Regions from separate parts of the Dehalobacter sp. TBBPA1 genome, predicted to be linked through region 1. Evidence: riboswitches for the same ligand, from Rfam matches in the RefSeq annotation. Region 1 holds a riboswitch; each other region holds the start of a gene.
The links. Region 1 has a riboswitch for cobalamin ahead of AB3489_RS05220 (ABC transporter ATP-binding protein). Riboswitches for the same ligand answer to the same signal wherever they lie in the genome.
Positions count from the first base shown of each region.

Region 1 (4,211 bases):
GCCATAAGCAACGCCTTCCTTCTGGAAATCTAACCCTATGTCTTTAAGGACCTCTTCAAAAGAACCAATCTCTTGGGCCGGAATATCCAATGCCAGACGGTGCATGTGCATTGCCACAATACGGTTGGCATATTGTTTGGCCAAACCCAGGTCATGGGTAACGAGAATAACCGTTTTACCTTGTTGCTGAAATGCAGAGAGCAGCTCCATGATCAGGGCGCTCTGTTCTTCATCTAAACCTGAGGTAGGTTCATCCGCCATGATAATCTCGGGGCCTCCTACCAAAACAGAGGCAATTGCCAGCTTCTGACGCTGGCAGCGGCTAAGCCTGTGCGGGTGGACATCGGCGAATGCCAATAGCCCGACTTTGTCTAAAATCCCATTTACTTTCTCTGCAATTTCCTCTTCCGGCAGTTTTCTTGTTCTTAAAACAAATGCCGCCTCATCTTTTACTGTGTTCGCAAAGATTTGAAGATCGGGGTTTTGAAACAGGAAACCTATTTGACTGCGTATCGTTGCTAAGTTCCTCTTGGTCAGGGGTTTGCCAAAGATTCGAATCGCACCCGTATCCGGGATAAGCAAACCTTCCATTAATTTCAACAACGTCGTTTTCCCTGAACCATTGAGCCCAATCACCCCAATAAAATCACCGCAATTAATATCTAAATTCATATTTTCACAGCCTTTGAAACCACCTTTATAGGTAAAGGCCAGATCCTTTACTTCCATCAATTTTTCATTCGATTTTTGATTCGATTTTTCATTCAATTTCTCATTTAACTTTTCATTTGCCGCCGTCATATTTGGGGTTGGTCTTGTTTGATTGAAGCGTTTCTGATAGTCACCAGGGCTGCATTCTTCTCTGATTGTTCCTTCAGCCATGATAAGAATACGGTTGGTATAGGGAAGAATATCGCAGGCCCGGTCCATCACCATAATCACGGTAATTCCCTTTTCTTTATTTAAATAGCTGATATAGGAATAAAGTTCCCGTTTTCCTTTTCCGTCTAATTCTGCGGTGGGCTGATCTAAAACAAGAATGGGCGTTTCCATCGCGAGAATACTTGCCAATACTACTCTTTGGGCTTGGCCGCCGGACAGTCCATCCGTCTTTCTTTGTTCAAAACCCTCCAGGCCAACGAATTGTAAAGTTTTTTTGACTCTGTTCTTCATTTCATCCCAAGGAAGTTCCATATTGGCAATCCCGAAAGCCACTTCTTCCTCTACCGTGATACTGACCATTTGATTTTGCGGTTCCTGCATCATATAGCCGATATAATCACACATTTTTGCTAAGGGGATCGCATGAATGTCTTGCCCCATGACCCTAACGGTACCGTTTAGCTGTCCGTTAAAAAATTGAGATGCCGCTCCGGTGATACTATGGAGTAACATCGATTTTCCCGATGCGGCTTCCCCAGTAATGGCGATGAAATCTCCTTGATTGATGGTTAAGTCGATATCTTTTAACACTTTGTTTGTCTCAGGCGGAAATACAAGAGATTCTATTTTAAGCTGTACCGCAGGTTCCATCGGATGAAGGCCTCCATATAAAAATCTAAACTATGTAAACGACATGCATACAAAATAAAAAAGTTCCAGTTTTGAGAGATACTAACTCTCAAACTGAAACTTTACCATTGCTTCATGTTGATATCTTCATTGGCAGGTCTTCTGACTCATAGCTTTAACCGATTTCTGTGCCTTCCCGATTTCTCAGTGGCATCGTACAGTCATCACAGCTATTTACAGCGGCGGGTCCGTCCAGGAATTGCACCTGATTCCCTATTCTTCTCGATAAGAGACACCAAAAAAGAATGTATGATTATTACGTCTTATTCTAAATGAAATTGAAGAAAAGTCAAGAGAAAAGATGGTGAGATTTTAACATTTGCAGCCAGGACTACATTTCCCAGATGAACAGGTTTTACCACCTTTAACTCCATAGGCATTAACCGTTGTAAACCGCTGAGTTATTTTATCATCAGCGCACTGCGGACATATTTGTTTGTCTCTTGAACTAACACTACAAAAAACAGAAAACTTGTGACCACACTTTTCGCAAATAAAGTCATAAGTTGGCATTTAATAACCTCCTAAAATATCTTTTCTTCATCAAATCAATAATAAATTCATTGAATCCCCAATATTATATCCGTATGACGCCAGGAGAAAATACTAGCTGGTCTTAATTACAGATCTTTAAATATGTTTCTGCCAGTTTTTTAGACGGCTATAATCCTGTATAATGATCCCTCCATATATTGGCCGTATAATGTTCTCAGATTTTAAGTCGCGAAATAATTTTGACACCGTTACTCTTGTTGTATCTGCAAGTTCAGCCAAATCTTGTTGATTGATAAACAGTTGCATCCCTTGTTGATCTGCAAGTGCACATAAAGTTTCGATAATTCTATGGTCTACCTTGTAAGTGTAATGTTTCTGCAGCCGGCTTATATGGTTATTACTTTTCATTGAAAGGTCGTAGAGCAGCTCTTCAGTAAGCGTAAAATCAGACTTCATCAAACTTTTCATTTCCTGAATTGAAATTGCAGCGGCTACTGTGTCTTCAACAGCCGTAAATGAACCGAGAGGGGGAATACCGGTAAACAATGGCGCAATCATAAATAAATTATTTGCACCCAAGACATCAATGAGAACCTCATTGCCTTCTTCGTCAACTTTCGAATATTCAACCGTCCCTGTAAAAATATATAATAGCTTCTCAATCGTAATGCCTTGTTTAATAATAATGCTTCCTTTGGGATATAACAATCTTTCTCTATCCGCAAAAACTTTCTTCCAACCATCTATTGGCGACCGGAATAATTTTGTGTGTTTCAGCCATGGTAGATCATTATCACTCATGATTACACTCCCTTGTACTTAGCCTTATACTTAGACTAATTAATATGTGAAAATGTAATTATGTTGTTTCCTTGTCCTGCCTAAATCTCCTGATAATTAGAGATATGGGCAGACAGAACTACCCTTACCTTGATTATATATTATTTTTCTTCGTGGATATAGTATGCAGATAATGGACATCTAACGACGAGCGTCAATTTAATTAACGCTGGTGAATGGTTATAAAAGTTGTTTTATGTTGCTAAATACTAAGATTATAACTAAAAATAAGATGATCGCTGTCAAAGTACAGAAAAATATTTCCTTAGAGCCAAGGTGCCTCATAGTGACCTTCCTTTATTCGTTAGAATACCTTGTTCCTGTTTCTTTTGGAAAAGGGAATTTACAAATCGTCTTGCTTTAATGATGATTTCATTGATCACCCCGACCGGACAAAAATATAAACACCAAAATCTTCTAATAAACAGCGATACAACCAGGATAATACTGAGCAGTATCCATTGCACACTCACCCCCTGAAATCCGAACAGGACTCCAAAAGGCTCATAACTGCCTCCTATACTCGGTGATTTAAAGCAAAAGCTTAAAATCAGTACGATCCAAACTAACATGTATTTTATTTTTTGCAGCCATGTTGCTACATGATGATTACATTTTAGTTTTCCGCCTCCGATTTTTGCCAGTATTTCCTGAATCCCTCCAAAAGGACATAACCAATAACAGTATAGGTTCTTCCCGCTTAAGAAAATAATTACTGGAATCCCGACGATTAAAATATACCAAAAAAGATTTTGTTTAAAAGCCGTGAAGAATCCCATTAATCCGCTGGCAATGTTCGCAAGTGAAATTGAACAGTTAAACCAGAAACCAGTAAAAAATATACTGCATATAAGAACCAGCCATCGCAGCTTAGGAATCTTAAAACGCACTCCTATAATCGTTGCAAATATTAATAAAGCCAAGCCTATTTCTTTGATCCCCAAATTAATATTCTCGGAAGGCTCAGAAATATTCAAAGCAAGTTGGTTTTTACCCAACCCATGACTAGCCTGACGGACTGCATTGGTAATTCCTCTTGATGAAAGCGTAGCGCTGGTCACTTTGTCGATATCCTGACCAATTTCTAACGGTTCATCTACAGATTTACCTGTAAATTGTTTTAGAAAATCCCCACTCAAAACTGAATGAATATAGGATGGTGTTTCCGTAGCATACCCTACAACCCGAACTTTTAAAATGTTACCGTTGGGGTCTGTAGCCGTTAAAACAGATACGGGACCGCCATAGCCGTTCCCTTGACCAAAAACCACGTACCCCTGCAGCGTATCCTGACCGTTGATATT
Region 1 is NZ_CP162385.1:1,032,146-1,036,356, reverse strand. It holds gene AB3489_RS05220 (ABC transporter ATP-binding protein) at 1-1,533, opposite strand, end outside; gene AB3489_RS05225 (energy-coupling factor transporter transmembrane protein EcfT) at 1-5, opposite strand, end outside; cobalamin riboswitch at 1,647-1,827, opposite strand; gene AB3489_RS05215 (zinc ribbon domain-containing protein) at 1,885-2,085, opposite strand; gene AB3489_RS05210 (Crp/Fnr family transcriptional regulator) at 2,203-2,868, opposite strand; gene AB3489_RS05205 (4Fe-4S binding protein) at 3,189-4,211, opposite strand, start outside.

Region 2 (4,211 bases), 380 kb from region 1:
CGCCCAGACCAAAGCCCATGGCCCAGAGATAAAGCAGCGGCTCCAGAAAATTAAACATCAAATTGGCTTTCCAGGTTTTGCCGAAAACCTTCAGATTCCGCAGAAATACCTTGAAAGTCAGTATTGGATTAAGATCAGGTTTAACTATTTTCATCCTCTTATCCTCCATATCATCAGCGCTCTTCATATGATTTCTCAAACCCGCCACGCACACCATGAAGCGTTTCGCCGGTCAGTTTCAGAAAAACATCTTCAAGATTCGTCGGTCTCAGGCGCTGATAGCTGACAGGAAGGTGTTCACCGGCAATTCTTTGATTCAGGTCGTCAGCCATGGCTGGTCCGTTATCAGAATAGAGGACCAGATCATCACCAATTTGTTGAAAAGATTTCAGCCACTCAGAGCTCCAGTGCAGGAGCTTATTTTGCATATCCGGACTTACCCCGAGTTCCAGCGCATATTGCCCGACATGCTTATCAATAAGATCTTCCGGTACACCTTGCTCGAGGATTTTGCCCTGATTGATGATGATCAGTCGGTCGCAGAGATGACTGGCTTCTTCAAGATAGTGTGTTGTCAGCAGCATGGTCGTACCGCTTTCTTTTAACTGCCGCAGACGCTGCCAGACTATATGACGGGCGTACGGATCAAGCCCGGTGGTTGGCTCATCAAGAATCAATAGCTCCGGACGGTTGATCAACGCTCGTCCAATTGTCAGACGTCGTTTCATGCCGCCGGACAGCTCGTCGACGACCGCATTGGCTTTACTTCGAAGATCCATAAAGTCCAGGATTTCAAAAGCCCGTTCCCTGGCTATACTACGCGGCAGACGGTAATAGGAGGCGTAGACCAGCAGGTTTTCCAGAACCGTCAGTTCCGGGTCAAGGTTATCTTCCTGGGCAACAACACCGAGACGTGCTTTAATTTCCCGGGAATGCTCCGAAATATCTTGGCCGAAAACCGTCAGATGGCCCTCAGTTCTCGGGGACAAGCCAAAAACCATTCTAGCCAGGGACGTTTTGCCGGCACCGTTTGGACCAAGAAGTCCAAAACACTCTCCCTGCCGGACGGTAAAAGAGATCGCATTAACGGCAGTGAAATCTCCGAATCGTTTGGTCAGGTTTTCGGCTGAAATAATATTGGCTGGAAGAGAATAAGACATGAAGAGATACCTCCGTGAATTGCTGTTCTTTTTTCCTAGCGTATCAAAAGGAGGGCAGAAGAGCAAGGCCGCGTCTGTGAAAATATCATGCAGGAGGAGAAGGCTATATGCTGTCCCGCAGATTGCGGGTGGACACGTTGTGCGTCATCTGATATAATATAGTCGCTTAGGTTGCATAATTTTGCAATAATAGGGAAACAGGTGAAATGCCTGTACGGTCCCGCCGCCGTAAGGTGGAGCAGATTCAAAGTTGCCACTGTTTACAATGGGAAGGCTGAATTTGCTTTGAAACCGAGTCGGAAGACCTGCCTGAGCCATTTTGCACTGTTTTCACGGAGGATGAAAGGTGTAGCATACGAATCATGCAGAAGTGTTTTGGACTGTTTGCAGATTGTGTAAGTAAAACCTCTTCCAACCGCCGGTTAGAGAGGTTTTTTGATGTCCATGGAGAGCTTCAATAGAAATGGAGAACAAGTCATGAAAGCAGTTATTCCACGTATTATGTTTGCGGCTGCAGGCAGCAGCAGCGGCAAGACCACAATCACTTGTGCGGTATTACAAGCCCTTCTGGAGCAAGGAGTTAATCCTGCTGCGTTTAAATGTGGGCCGGACTATATTGATCCGATGTTTCATACCGAAGTCATTGGGACAAAATCACGGAATCTGGATTTGTTTATGCTATCGGAAGAGGTATGCCGGTATTTGCTGGTCAAGAATTCCGAACAGTCGCAAATCGCTGTTTTAGAAGGAGTAATGGGTTATTATGACGGGCTAGGCATTGGCAGTACCGTGGCAAGTTCTTACCATTTGGCTGCAGTAACGCAAACGCCTGTTATCCTTATTGCCAATTGTGCCGGTTCAGCAATCTCAATTGCAGCCTTGATCCAAGGATTCTGCCATTTTAGACCGGACAACGGGATCAAGGGCGTTATTCTGAATAATCTTACACCTTCCCTATACCCGCAGTATAAGGAAATGATCGAAAAAGAGACGGATATCCAGGTGGTCGGCTACTTTCCGAAGCTCAAAGAATGCGCGCTGGAAAGCAGGCATCTTGGATTAATTACAGCATCCGAAGTGGAAGACCTACAGCAAAAAATGAAATTACTGGCCATACAGGCCAGAGAATCCATTGATCTGAAACAGCTGCTGCGTATTGCGGGAGGGGCCCCGGAAATAGACTATCATGAGGCCGGGATCGAGAGAATCTCTGCTGTTAAAGTCGCCGTAGCCAGAGATAAAGCCTTTTGTTTTTATTACCAGGACAGCCTCGACCTTTTGGAAACATTGGGAGCGGAACTGCAGTATTTTAGTCCGCTTGAGGATCAAGCTGTACCGGAATGTGACGGACTGATTCTCGGCGGCGGTTATCCGGAATTATATACCGGACAGCTGGCCAGCAATACATCGATGCTGGCAAGCATCAGGCATGTTCTCTCCAATAATACTCCCTGTATAGCTGAGTGCGGCGGGTTCATGTATTTATTGGAACGTATTGCTGACAAGGACGGCAAACCTTATCCAATGGCAGGACATTTAGAAGGGGATGCTGTACTGACGGATAAACTGAACCGTTTCGGTTATATTTCACTGACGGCGCAAAAGGACAACTTGCTGTGCGACAAAGGCGGCAAGATCAATGCGCATGAATTTCATTACTCTGATTCGACAGCCAACGGCAGCAGTTTTACGGCAGTAAATTCATCCGGCAGCAAAACGTGGGACTGCATCCATGCCGATGAGAACCTCGTTGCCGGCTATCCCCACCTTCATCTCTGGGGGAATCCGGAGTTTGCCCGTTCGTTTATCCGGAAATGCCGCAGCTTTCGAACCGCTAGGATGGGTTAGTCAGGCGTGTATAAGCTGGAAAAGTTTGAATCGCTTGATGATCGATAGATGATCGATAATAATAGATAAAGGGATATTTTGGTGAAAGGAAAGAGGCGGTGAGTAAATGTTGGCTTTGGTCAGCGGAGGCGTTGCCAGCGGAAAGTCTGAAATAGCAGAAAACTTAGCTGTCAGTTTGAATAAAGGAAAAATGGCCTATATTGCAACAATGGCTGCCTCAGATGAAGAGTGCTGCAACCGGGTGGTCAAGCACCGTCGAATGCGGGACGGCAAAGGATTCGATACCTTTGAGTTTTCTTACGGACTTTTCGATAAGATCCCTGTTCTCAGCGGCTGCCATACCGCTTTACTCGAGTGCATGGGCAACCTGATTGCCAACGAAATGTATCTGCAGGAGCGCAGCCCGCAGGATACCATTGACTGTATCATCAATGATATCCGGTTGCTATCGGTGACCGTACCGAACACGGTTATCGTAACCAGTACGATATTTGAGGATTTCAAAACCTATGATGATTTTACAGCCGGCTATATCCGTGTACTGGCTGAAATAAATTCAGCAATTGCCGCTGCTGCAGATGTAGTGATCGAATCAGTCTGCACGATCCCGCTTATCCATAAAGGAATGAAGGAGCTTTCCGGTTATGAAAATCTTGTTTGAATCGTTTGTTGCCGCCTTTTCGATGTTCTCTAAAATTCCGATGCCTCAAATCGACTGGAACGAGAAGAACATGCGTTATTCTTTTATCTTCTTTCCTGGAGTCGGGGCTGTCATTGCCTTTGTTATCTGTCTCTTGTTTTTATTGTTGCAATATTTCGGGTTCAGTCCCGTCTTTTTTGCTGCTGCAGCTGTATTTATTAACGTCATGATCACTGGCGGAATTCACCTTGACGGTTATTGTGACACGACAGATGCCTTGAATTCCCATAAGGACCAAGAGGAAAAGCTTCGAATCCTTAAGGATCCTAATGTTGGAGCGTTCGCGCTCATCTATACGTCAGTTGTCCTGCTGCTGCAGTTTGCGGCGTGGTATGAGACGTATCTGACACCTGACTTTTTCTTTCTCGTTCTTGTTTCGTTTATCCTGTCACGATCGATGGCCGCTTTGGCAGTCGTCTGCTTTCCGTGTGTCAGAAATACAGGACTTGCTTCAATCTTTGCAGGTTATGCCTCGAAGAAAACGGTAAGAACCATCATTTGCT
Region 2 is NZ_CP162385.1:1,410,934-1,415,144, forward strand. It holds gene AB3489_RS07020 (ABC transporter permease) at 1-154, opposite strand, end outside; gene AB3489_RS07025 (ABC transporter ATP-binding protein) at 174-1,160, opposite strand; cobalamin riboswitch at 1,312-1,488, shown strand; gene AB3489_RS07030 (cobyrinate a,c-diamide synthase) at 1,638-3,008, shown strand; gene AB3489_RS07035 (bifunctional adenosylcobinamide kinase/adenosylcobinamide-phosphate guanylyltransferase) at 3,115-3,669, shown strand; gene cobS (adenosylcobinamide-GDP ribazoletransferase) at 3,653-4,211, shown strand, end outside.
Region 2: linked by a shared signal. The riboswitch ahead of AB3489_RS07030 (cobyrinate a,c-diamide synthase) and the one ahead of AB3489_RS05220 (ABC transporter ATP-binding protein) in region 1 are both predicted to bind cobalamin.

Region 3 (4,211 bases), 1.1 Mb from region 1:
GGCTGAAGAAACTGAAGCCGACCCTGGCTGCGATGAACCTACGGGAATATCACCGAAATATCCGCCGAATTATCAAGGACTTTGATCATATTGAGATCCTAGATGTTAAGAAACCAAAGGTCGGGGTGGTTGGGGAGATCCTCGTCAAATTTCATCCATTTGCCAATAATTTTATTGTGGATGTTCTGGAAAAGGAAGGCGCCGAAGCCGTTCTGCCGGATCTGATGGATTTCTTTATGTACTGTGCGTATGGAACAATATTCAGAAGAAAAGAACTCGCTGGCTCACTGAAAAGCGAGCTTATCAGCCGCTATATTATCTGGCGATTGGAAAACTACCGCCGGGTAATGAAACGCACTTTGGCAAAGAGCAACCGTTTCCATCCTCCCAAATCGATTTATGAGTTGGCCGATATGGCCGGCAAGATCATGCATCTCGGACATCAGACCGGTGAAGGCTGGTTCCTGACCGCAGAAATGCTGGAACTGATAGAAAGCGGAGCAACAAACGTTGCCTGTCTGCAGCCGTTTGCCTGCCTGCCAAATCATATCACGGGTAAAGGGATGGTCCGCGAACTTAAACGGCACTACCCGCTGGCGAATATTGTGCCAATCGATTACGATCCGGGTGCCAGCCAGGTGAATCAGATCAACAGAATTAAACTGATGCTTTCAGTCGCTTTCAAAAATATGGAGAGGTCGGAAGCAGTCAATAATGCCAATACGAACAATAGAAACAAAATGAATAACAACGCCGGGCAAATGCAATCTGCACCCAGCGAGGAAGCGGCAGCTTTGCATAACACTGAAGAAGGTACAGAGCAGTCGTATTCCGAACAGAAGATTATATAACAAAAAACCTCTTCAGTATTGTAGGCTGAAGAAGTTTTGAATATTTATTGAAGTAGATTAGGAATACTAAATGAGTCCGTTATTCTATTTCATCTGCTGTTTGGCATAGGCGATCATTTTTTTGACCATCTGGCCGCCGATCGGGCCTCCTTCCAGACCATTCTGTCTGGCAGTAACATCGCCTTTATAGTGGTCGTTATTTTCCCTTACAAAATCAAGATGGCCGATTTCAGCCGCAGCCTCCATTTTTAGATTCTGCAGCAGCTTTTTTTTGCTTTCATTTGTTTTGCTCATTTTTTTTCACCTCCATCAATATTATTGACACTTTTGAAAAAAATCTTCATTGTAAATAATCCAATATCAGAGAGATTTAACCTTCAAGTTTTTGATTGCAAATGTTTGGACGCAAACATAGTGACTGGAGTTGGAGAAAACATGCTGCAGATCAAAGTTCTAGCGGTAGGGAAAATCAAAGAAAAATATTTAAAAGAAGGGCTGAAGGAATACGCCAAGCGTCTTGGCGCGTACATCCGGCTTGAGATGATTGAAGTTGAGGACGAACCATGCCCCGAAAGGGCATCAGCTGCCGATGAAGCAAGAGTAAAACAGAAAGAAACTGAAAAGGTTCTTAAATTAATTTCACCTCAGGATTATGTGGTTTTGCTGGATCTTCTGGGAAAGGAACTTTCTTCACCCGAACTTGCCGTTTTGTTTGATGAAAGAGGGCTTTCAGGCCAGAGCCGGATCACTTTTGTGATTGGCGGATCTCTTGGTACGGCAGATGAAATCCGAAAACGCGCCGATTACCGGTGGTCGTTCTCGAAGCTTACCTTTCCGCACCAGATGATCAGGCTTATCCTGCTGGAGCAGATTTACCGGGCGTGCAAGATCAGCAAAGGGGAACCCTACCACAAATAGAATTGATGGAGGTAAAGATACTTCAATTAATATATTGATTCCTTGTCGAAAGAGCGATATAATGAATCAGGATTAAAACTGAATAGACAGAACAGGTGTTGAATGGAACTGATAAGCGTACCATTCAATGAATAAGGAAAGTCGGGTAGAAGCCCGCGCGGTCACGCCGCTGTGAAAGTGGAGTTCTTCAGGTATACCACTGGGAAACTGGGAAGGTCTGAAGATCGATGATGCTTAAGCCAGAAGACCTACCTGTTTTAGTGTCTCACCATATACTCTACGAGTGATAGAGAGGGGGATGTATGTGCAAGACTACCGAGGAAAACTTCCTAGCATATGAGCCTCTCGACGTAAGATGTTGAGAGGTTTTTTGTTTCATATCTTATATAGGAGAGTTTGACGATGATAAATAAAAAGATTTGGATAATGGGTTTCGTACTTATGTTTATGTTCTTGCCCCAGCAGACATATGCCATGCATATCATGGAGGGCTTCCTTCCTGCGGGTTGGTGTATTACTTGGGGTGCTTTGGCAATACCTTTTGTTCTGGCTGGTTTTTTTTCTATCAGAAGAACTGTTGGAGAGCATCCCAAAACATTAATGCTTTTGGCGATGGCAGGTGCCTTTGCTTTTGTTTTGTCTTCCCTGAAGATTCCTTCCGTTACAGGAAGCAGTTCGCATCCTACGGGGGTTGGCTTTGGCGCTATCTTGTTCGGACCGACCGCAATGGCCGTAATTGGCTTGATCATACTGCTGTTTCAGGCTGTTTTACTGGCTCATGGCGGATTGACAACATTGGGAGCAAATACTTTTTCGATGGGCATTGTGGGGCCGCTGGTGGCTTTTGCTACATACAAAATTGTGAAGAAAGCAAATGGACCGCAGTGGCTTGCCGTGTTTCTCGCTGCCGCACTTGGGGATTTATTAACTTACGTCACGACATCGGTGCAGCTTGCACTGGCGTTTCCTGCTGAAACAGGCGGCGTTATGGCATCACTTACCAAGTTTTTAGGTATTTTTGCCTTAACGCAAGTACCATTGGCGATCAGTGAAGGTATTTTGACTGTGCTGATATTTAAGGCGATTTTATCCTATGCAGGGGATGAGCTTAAAGACTTAAAAATACTTTCAAAGGAGGTCTGAAAATGTCTGTAGAAACGATGAAACCGAAGAATAAAAATCGGGTTATTATCACAAATATTATTTTAATTACGATTGTCATAGCGCTTGCCGTTATGCCCCTCATTGTGCAAAAAAATGCGGAATTTGCTGGGGCTGACAGCCAAGCTGAACAAGCTATAACAGAACTTAACGGGAATTACCAGGCCTGGTTCTCACCGATTTGGGAGCCGCCTAGCGGAGAAATTGAAAGCTTGTTATTTGCGCTTCAGGCAGCTGTCGGAGCAGGTGTTTTGGGCTACGGGTTAGGTTATCTGCGGGGTCGTAAGAAAAAGGAAGAACCGGTAAACAATGATTTACATCGATAAATACGCTTATTTATCCAGGCTTAAACAAACGAATCCATTAAAAAAGCTGGTCTTAGCCGTTTCGGTTTTGGGGGTCTGTCTCTGGGCTGATTCCGTTGCGGTGTCAATCTTGACGCTCCTGATCATGGGTTGGTATACCGTTTGCAAAGGCGGTACACCTGTTAGAATTTTTATTAGACTGATGCTTGTCCCACTTTCCTTTTTAGTGATCGGCGTTTTAACCATTGCGGTCAATGTTTCAGGGGACAAAGATGTTTTTGTATTCTCTGTATATGCATTTGGCATGTATATCGGGGTGTCGCAGTCCGGTATTCTAAGTGCGGCAAATTTGTTTTTTAAAGCGCTTGGCGCGGTTTCCTGTCTGTATTATTTATCGCTGAGTACACCAATGGTAGACCTGTTGGCAGTTCTTCGGAAGCTTAAAGTTCCAAGACTGATGGTTGAATTGATGGGACTGATCTACCGGTTTATTTTTGTATTTTTGGAAATGGCAGACACCATGTTTACGGCGCAAAATTCCCGCTTGGGCTATGCGGGGCTTTCTTCCGGATACCGTTCATTGGCGGCTCTGGCTTCGTCACTTTTTATCCGGTCTTATCAGAGGGCGGATGAACTGTATATTGCGCTTGAAGCCAGGGGATATGACGGTGAGCTCAGTGTGATCCATGAGCAGGCGGAGACTCATTGGACAGAATATATTCCGATTATGCTGATTAACCTATTCCTGATTGCAGTTGCGCTGTTTTCCAAACAATGGACAGGAGGCTTACTATAATGGCCGAAAATGGCTTGATTGAAAATGTGGAGGCTAAAAATATCTTGGAAGTCAGAAATCTCCACTACATCTACAGTGATGGAACCCAGGCCTTAAAGGCCCTGTCACTCGGGATTAAACAGGGGAAAACGACAGCAGTCCTCGGAAGCAACGGTGCTGGAAAATCAACGTTGCTGGAAA
Region 3 is NZ_CP162385.1:2,973,048-2,977,258, reverse strand. It holds gene AB3489_RS14530 (acyl-CoA dehydratase activase-related protein) at 1-851, shown strand, start outside; gene AB3489_RS14525 (alpha/beta-type small acid-soluble spore protein) at 936-1,145, opposite strand; gene rlmH (23S rRNA (pseudouridine(1915)-N(3))-methyltransferase RlmH) at 1,290-1,769, shown strand; cobalamin riboswitch at 1,846-2,040, shown strand; gene AB3489_RS14515 (energy-coupling factor ABC transporter permease) at 2,172-2,912, shown strand; gene AB3489_RS14510 (energy-coupling factor ABC transporter substrate-binding protein) at 2,915-3,256, shown strand; gene cbiQ (cobalt ECF transporter T component CbiQ) at 3,240-4,031, shown strand; partial or broken gene AB3489_RS14500 (ATP-binding cassette domain-containing protein) at 4,031-4,211, shown strand, end outside.
Region 3: linked by a shared signal. The riboswitch ahead of AB3489_RS14515 (energy-coupling factor ABC transporter permease) and the one ahead of AB3489_RS05220 (ABC transporter ATP-binding protein) in region 1 are both predicted to bind cobalamin.

Region 4 (4,211 bases), 810 kb from region 1:
AATATCTCCAGACAGCGGAGTTTATAAATTCGACAAGGAAGAAATCACGGCGAAGAAGCTGCGAGAAGCTAAATTTGCCAAGCTCTTTCACCAAAGAATCGGCTTTGTTTTTCAAAATTCAGATACCCAGCTTTTTTGCGCTGATGTCTATGATGAGGTTGCTTTCGGACCCCGACAGATGGGTCTAAGTGAAAGCGAGGTTGAACAGAGGGTTAATGATTGTCTAACCTTATTAAGTATTGAAGCTTTTAAACATCGGCAGCCATATCATTTAAGCGGTGGTGAAAAACGCAAAGTTGCTATTGCCTGTGTGTTGGCTTTAAACCCTGAGGTTCTTGTCATGGATGAGCCTATGAATGGGCTCGATCCGAGAACCCAACGCTGGCTTGTCGAGTTTATGGTGAAGTTGAATCAAGCGGGCAAAACACTGCTTATATCTACGCATAATTTAGAATTGGTGCAGGAAATATCCCAGAGGGCGATTTTATTTGACGAAAACCACAGTATTATAGCCGATATGCCAACAGACATATTACTGATGGAAATTGAACTTTTGAAAAAAGTGAATTTGGTTGATGAATATTATCATCGGCATGAAGGGGAACATCACGCCCATTTTCATAACCATAATTATAACTTGTAGTTTTTCATGGATATTTTTAATATTAAGATATTAGTTTGTGATGATGCTATACAAATTTTAGAAAAACGTGATATAAGAACTGTTTCTCGAATCGGTATACAAGATATTTCCAGAAGAAGAAAACCTTGTGCTGGAGAATATCTTTGGTGAAAGGAAAATTGTTAAGGCGAAAATCAAAGGAATGTAACTGGTAGATCATAAATTGTGTTGCAAAAATAGTGGAATCCGGACAAGATCTTTCTTGACGCCAGCGGACTTCAGTCAATTATGGAGGATTATAAGAAAAACCCCGGATTCTATCAGACCCTTACAACGGTAAAAAATGGCGAAGTCCATGCCCAACTGCCTTATAATTTTTATATAACCAATATTGATACGGCGATAGCGGACGCTTATTATATGGGAAAGATACTCTATCCAGAACAATTTAAAGATATCAATCCGGAGAAAAAGGCGGATGAAATCTATAAATTCCTTTTAGGCAAAGAAGTCTATGCCCAAATGGCTAAAGACTATAGCGGCTTTAAGAAAGTAGTGTTGAAGTAGTTATAGAAAGGATGTTTTAAAGGGATCAAATTTGTTGAAAAAAAGAGCATGTTTGGCCTTTAGTCCAAAACAAACATGCTTTTCTCCATGACGGGTCAATATACTGTAAGCAGGTCTTCTGGTTCAAGGTTCATTGCTTTTGAGCTAGTGATACGAATAAATTTTAAGGACTTCAAACAATAAGTCCAAATTTGTTCGTGACATAAGCTCTTTTATAAGATATAATAATAGAAAAATTGAATATGTGGTAATGAGCGATTCTTGCCCGAGGGCAAGAACTGAAAAGGGAAGTCAGTGAATGCTGACGCGGTACCCGCCACTGTACGAGGGAGTCGATCCACAAAAATGTCACTGGGATTTGCCTGGGAAGACGTGAGTCGATGATGATCTTGAGCCAGGAAACCTGCTCTTGCCAGCCGCTACGGCAACCTACGGGATGTTAGGGAGGTGAATACTCTGTGTTTTCTGGATTCTTACCGTTTTTTGATACAGGTTAGACTCTTTACCCTTCCATGGTAAAGAGTTTTTTTGTTTTTCGGATTTTGTTATTAGCTATGGAGGTTTAAATGATCATCCTTCTGGGAGAAACGCCTGCAGCTCGTGAGATTAGTGAACATCTCCAAAACAGGGGGATCAACTTCATCAAGAAGTCTTCTTGGACTGGCAGAGACAACCTGACGCTTCCTTCTGTTATTGTCGATATCAGCCATCCTTCCAGTGATAAGTTTGTTTCGCTAAGTCAATTTTGCAAACAATCCGGAGTCCCTTATCTTAGGTTAGAAAGGCCTGAAACCAATATTCCGGATAGTTCCTTAATTTCTCAGGCATATAATTGGGAGGAAGCGTTGCTTCGTCTGAATGAGCGCATCAGCACATTATACCAGAAAAAAGAACGGCAGGTAAAAGTCTTTATCACTACCGGCAGTCATCAACTGGAGAGTATTGTGCATAGCCCCTTTGCCTCTATGGCCCGTTTCATTGTCCGTGTTCTTCCCGAAGGCTGTCTGGTGCAGAAATGTCAGGATTTAGGCATTCATCCCCGGGACATCCTGGCCATGCAAGGTCCTTTTTCCAAAGATATTAATAAAGCACTGTTTAAGTTTTACGGAGCGGACATCGTTTTGACAAAGGATAGCGGGCTTGCCGGCGGAACGGATACAAAAATATCGTCAGCTTTAGAATTGGGGTTAGAAATTCTGCTGATACGGAAAAATAAAGCTGGCTATGGTTTAATCATGAATAATGTCAACGAATTAACAACATGGCTTGATGAGAACATTTTAAAATGATTAATTTTAAATTTTTGGATAAAAAGAAAGGTGACGCTAATGAATAGTAAAAGAATAATGATGATCGCAAGCATTACGTTAATGCTGATCTTATTGCCTCAAAACGTTTTCGCCATGCATATCATGGAAGGATTTTTGCCCCCGGCTTGGTGTATTTCCTGGGGTGTCCTAACAATCCCGTTTTTAGCTTATGGCTTGTATTCCCTGCGTAAGTTAACGACAGAATCTTCAAAAGTGAAGTTGCTGCTGGCGATGGCCGGTGCGTTTGTCTTTGTCTTATCCTCTCTGAAAATACCCTCCGTTACCGGAAGCTGTTCACATCCCACCGGAACAGGGTTAGGCGCAATTTTATTCGGTCCGGCGATCATGAGTGTCCTTGGCATCATTGTTTTATTATTCCAGGCTATTTTGTTGGCCCATGGAGGGCTTACGACTCTAGGAGCGAATACATTTTCCATGGCGGTTGTTGGTCCGTTTGTAGCCTTTGCTGTTTATCTTATTGTGCTCAAAGCAAAAGGACCCCGGTCACTGGCAATCTTCTTAGCGGCAACACTTGGGGATTTAGCTACCTATATTACAACATCAATTCAGCTGGCACTTGCTTTTCCTGACCCAACGGGAGGGATTACAGTTTCTGCAGCTAAATTTTTGGGTATTTTTGCTGTTACCCAAATCCCCTTGGCAATCAGTGAAGGAATACTGACTGTGATTATCTTCAATGCAATTATGAATTACCTTAAAGGCGATGAACTTCAATCCTTAAAAATATTTTCCAAGGGGGCCGCACGATGAATAATACTTATGATAAACAGGGCAATAAAAAAAGAATTACTACCAATCTTATCTTGATTGTTATTGTTATCCTGCTGGCTGTCATTCCGCTTATTATCGCTAAAGATGCGGAATTCGGCGGAGCGGATGGCCAAGCCGAAACTGCGATTACCGAGATTAACCCTGAATACAACCCCTGGTTTTCTTCAATTTTTGAGCCTCCCAGCGGTGAAATTGAAAGCTTGTTGTTTGCTCTGCAAGCAGCGTTAGGTTCCGGCATTCTCTTTTATGGACTGGGTTACCTGAAAGGGCGCAGTAAAAAAGAAGAGAACAGAAATAAAGCTTAGTGGCAACATCGTAAAGTATGAGTATTCTGCGTAAGAATATAAGCAAAATTCGTATGAAATAAGGAAAAAAGCATGATAAATATTGACAATTACGCCTATGCTTCAAAACTGAAACGTAAAAATCCGATGGAAAAAGTTGCCTTTGCTTTGTTGACCCTGGGTGTCTGTCTTTGGGGGAATTCCATCCTGCTCTCGCTTGTAGTTTTACTGATCATGACGTGGTTGTCCGTCAGGAAGGGTGGGATCCCGCTCCGCTTTTTTCTTAAACTGATGCTCCTGCCGATGTCATTCTTAATCTTGGGAGTGCTTATGATAGCCTTTCAAATCTCAAATGATCCCCAGCAGTTTGTTATGTCTGTGCCGGTGTTCGGTACATTTTTAGGATTTTCTAAAATCGGTATAGAGACAGCCGCACAGCTATTCTTCAGGGCCTTAGGAGCGGTATCCTGCTTATATTATTTGTCCCTGAATACGCCGATGGTTGACCTCCTATCTGTACTGCGGAAGCTGAAATGTCCTAAAATTCTGGTGGAATTGATGAGTTTGATTTATCGGTTTATTTTTGTATTGATGGAAACAGCGGAGACAATGTATACGGCTCAAAATTCCCGCTTA
Region 4 is NZ_CP162385.1:218,706-222,916, forward strand. It holds gene AB3489_RS01120 (energy-coupling factor ABC transporter ATP-binding protein) at 1-643, shown strand, start outside; gene AB3489_RS01125 (hypothetical protein) at 771-830, shown strand; gene AB3489_RS01130 (hypothetical protein) at 911-1,189, shown strand; cobalamin riboswitch at 1,425-1,615, shown strand; gene AB3489_RS01135 (precorrin-6A/cobalt-precorrin-6A reductase) at 1,756-2,478, shown strand; gene AB3489_RS01140 (energy-coupling factor ABC transporter permease) at 2,518-3,270, shown strand; gene AB3489_RS01145 (energy-coupling factor ABC transporter substrate-binding protein) at 3,267-3,596, shown strand; gene cbiQ (cobalt ECF transporter T component CbiQ) at 3,669-4,211, shown strand, end outside.
Region 4: linked by a shared signal. The riboswitch ahead of AB3489_RS01135 (precorrin-6A/cobalt-precorrin-6A reductase) and the one ahead of AB3489_RS05220 (ABC transporter ATP-binding protein) in region 1 are both predicted to bind cobalamin.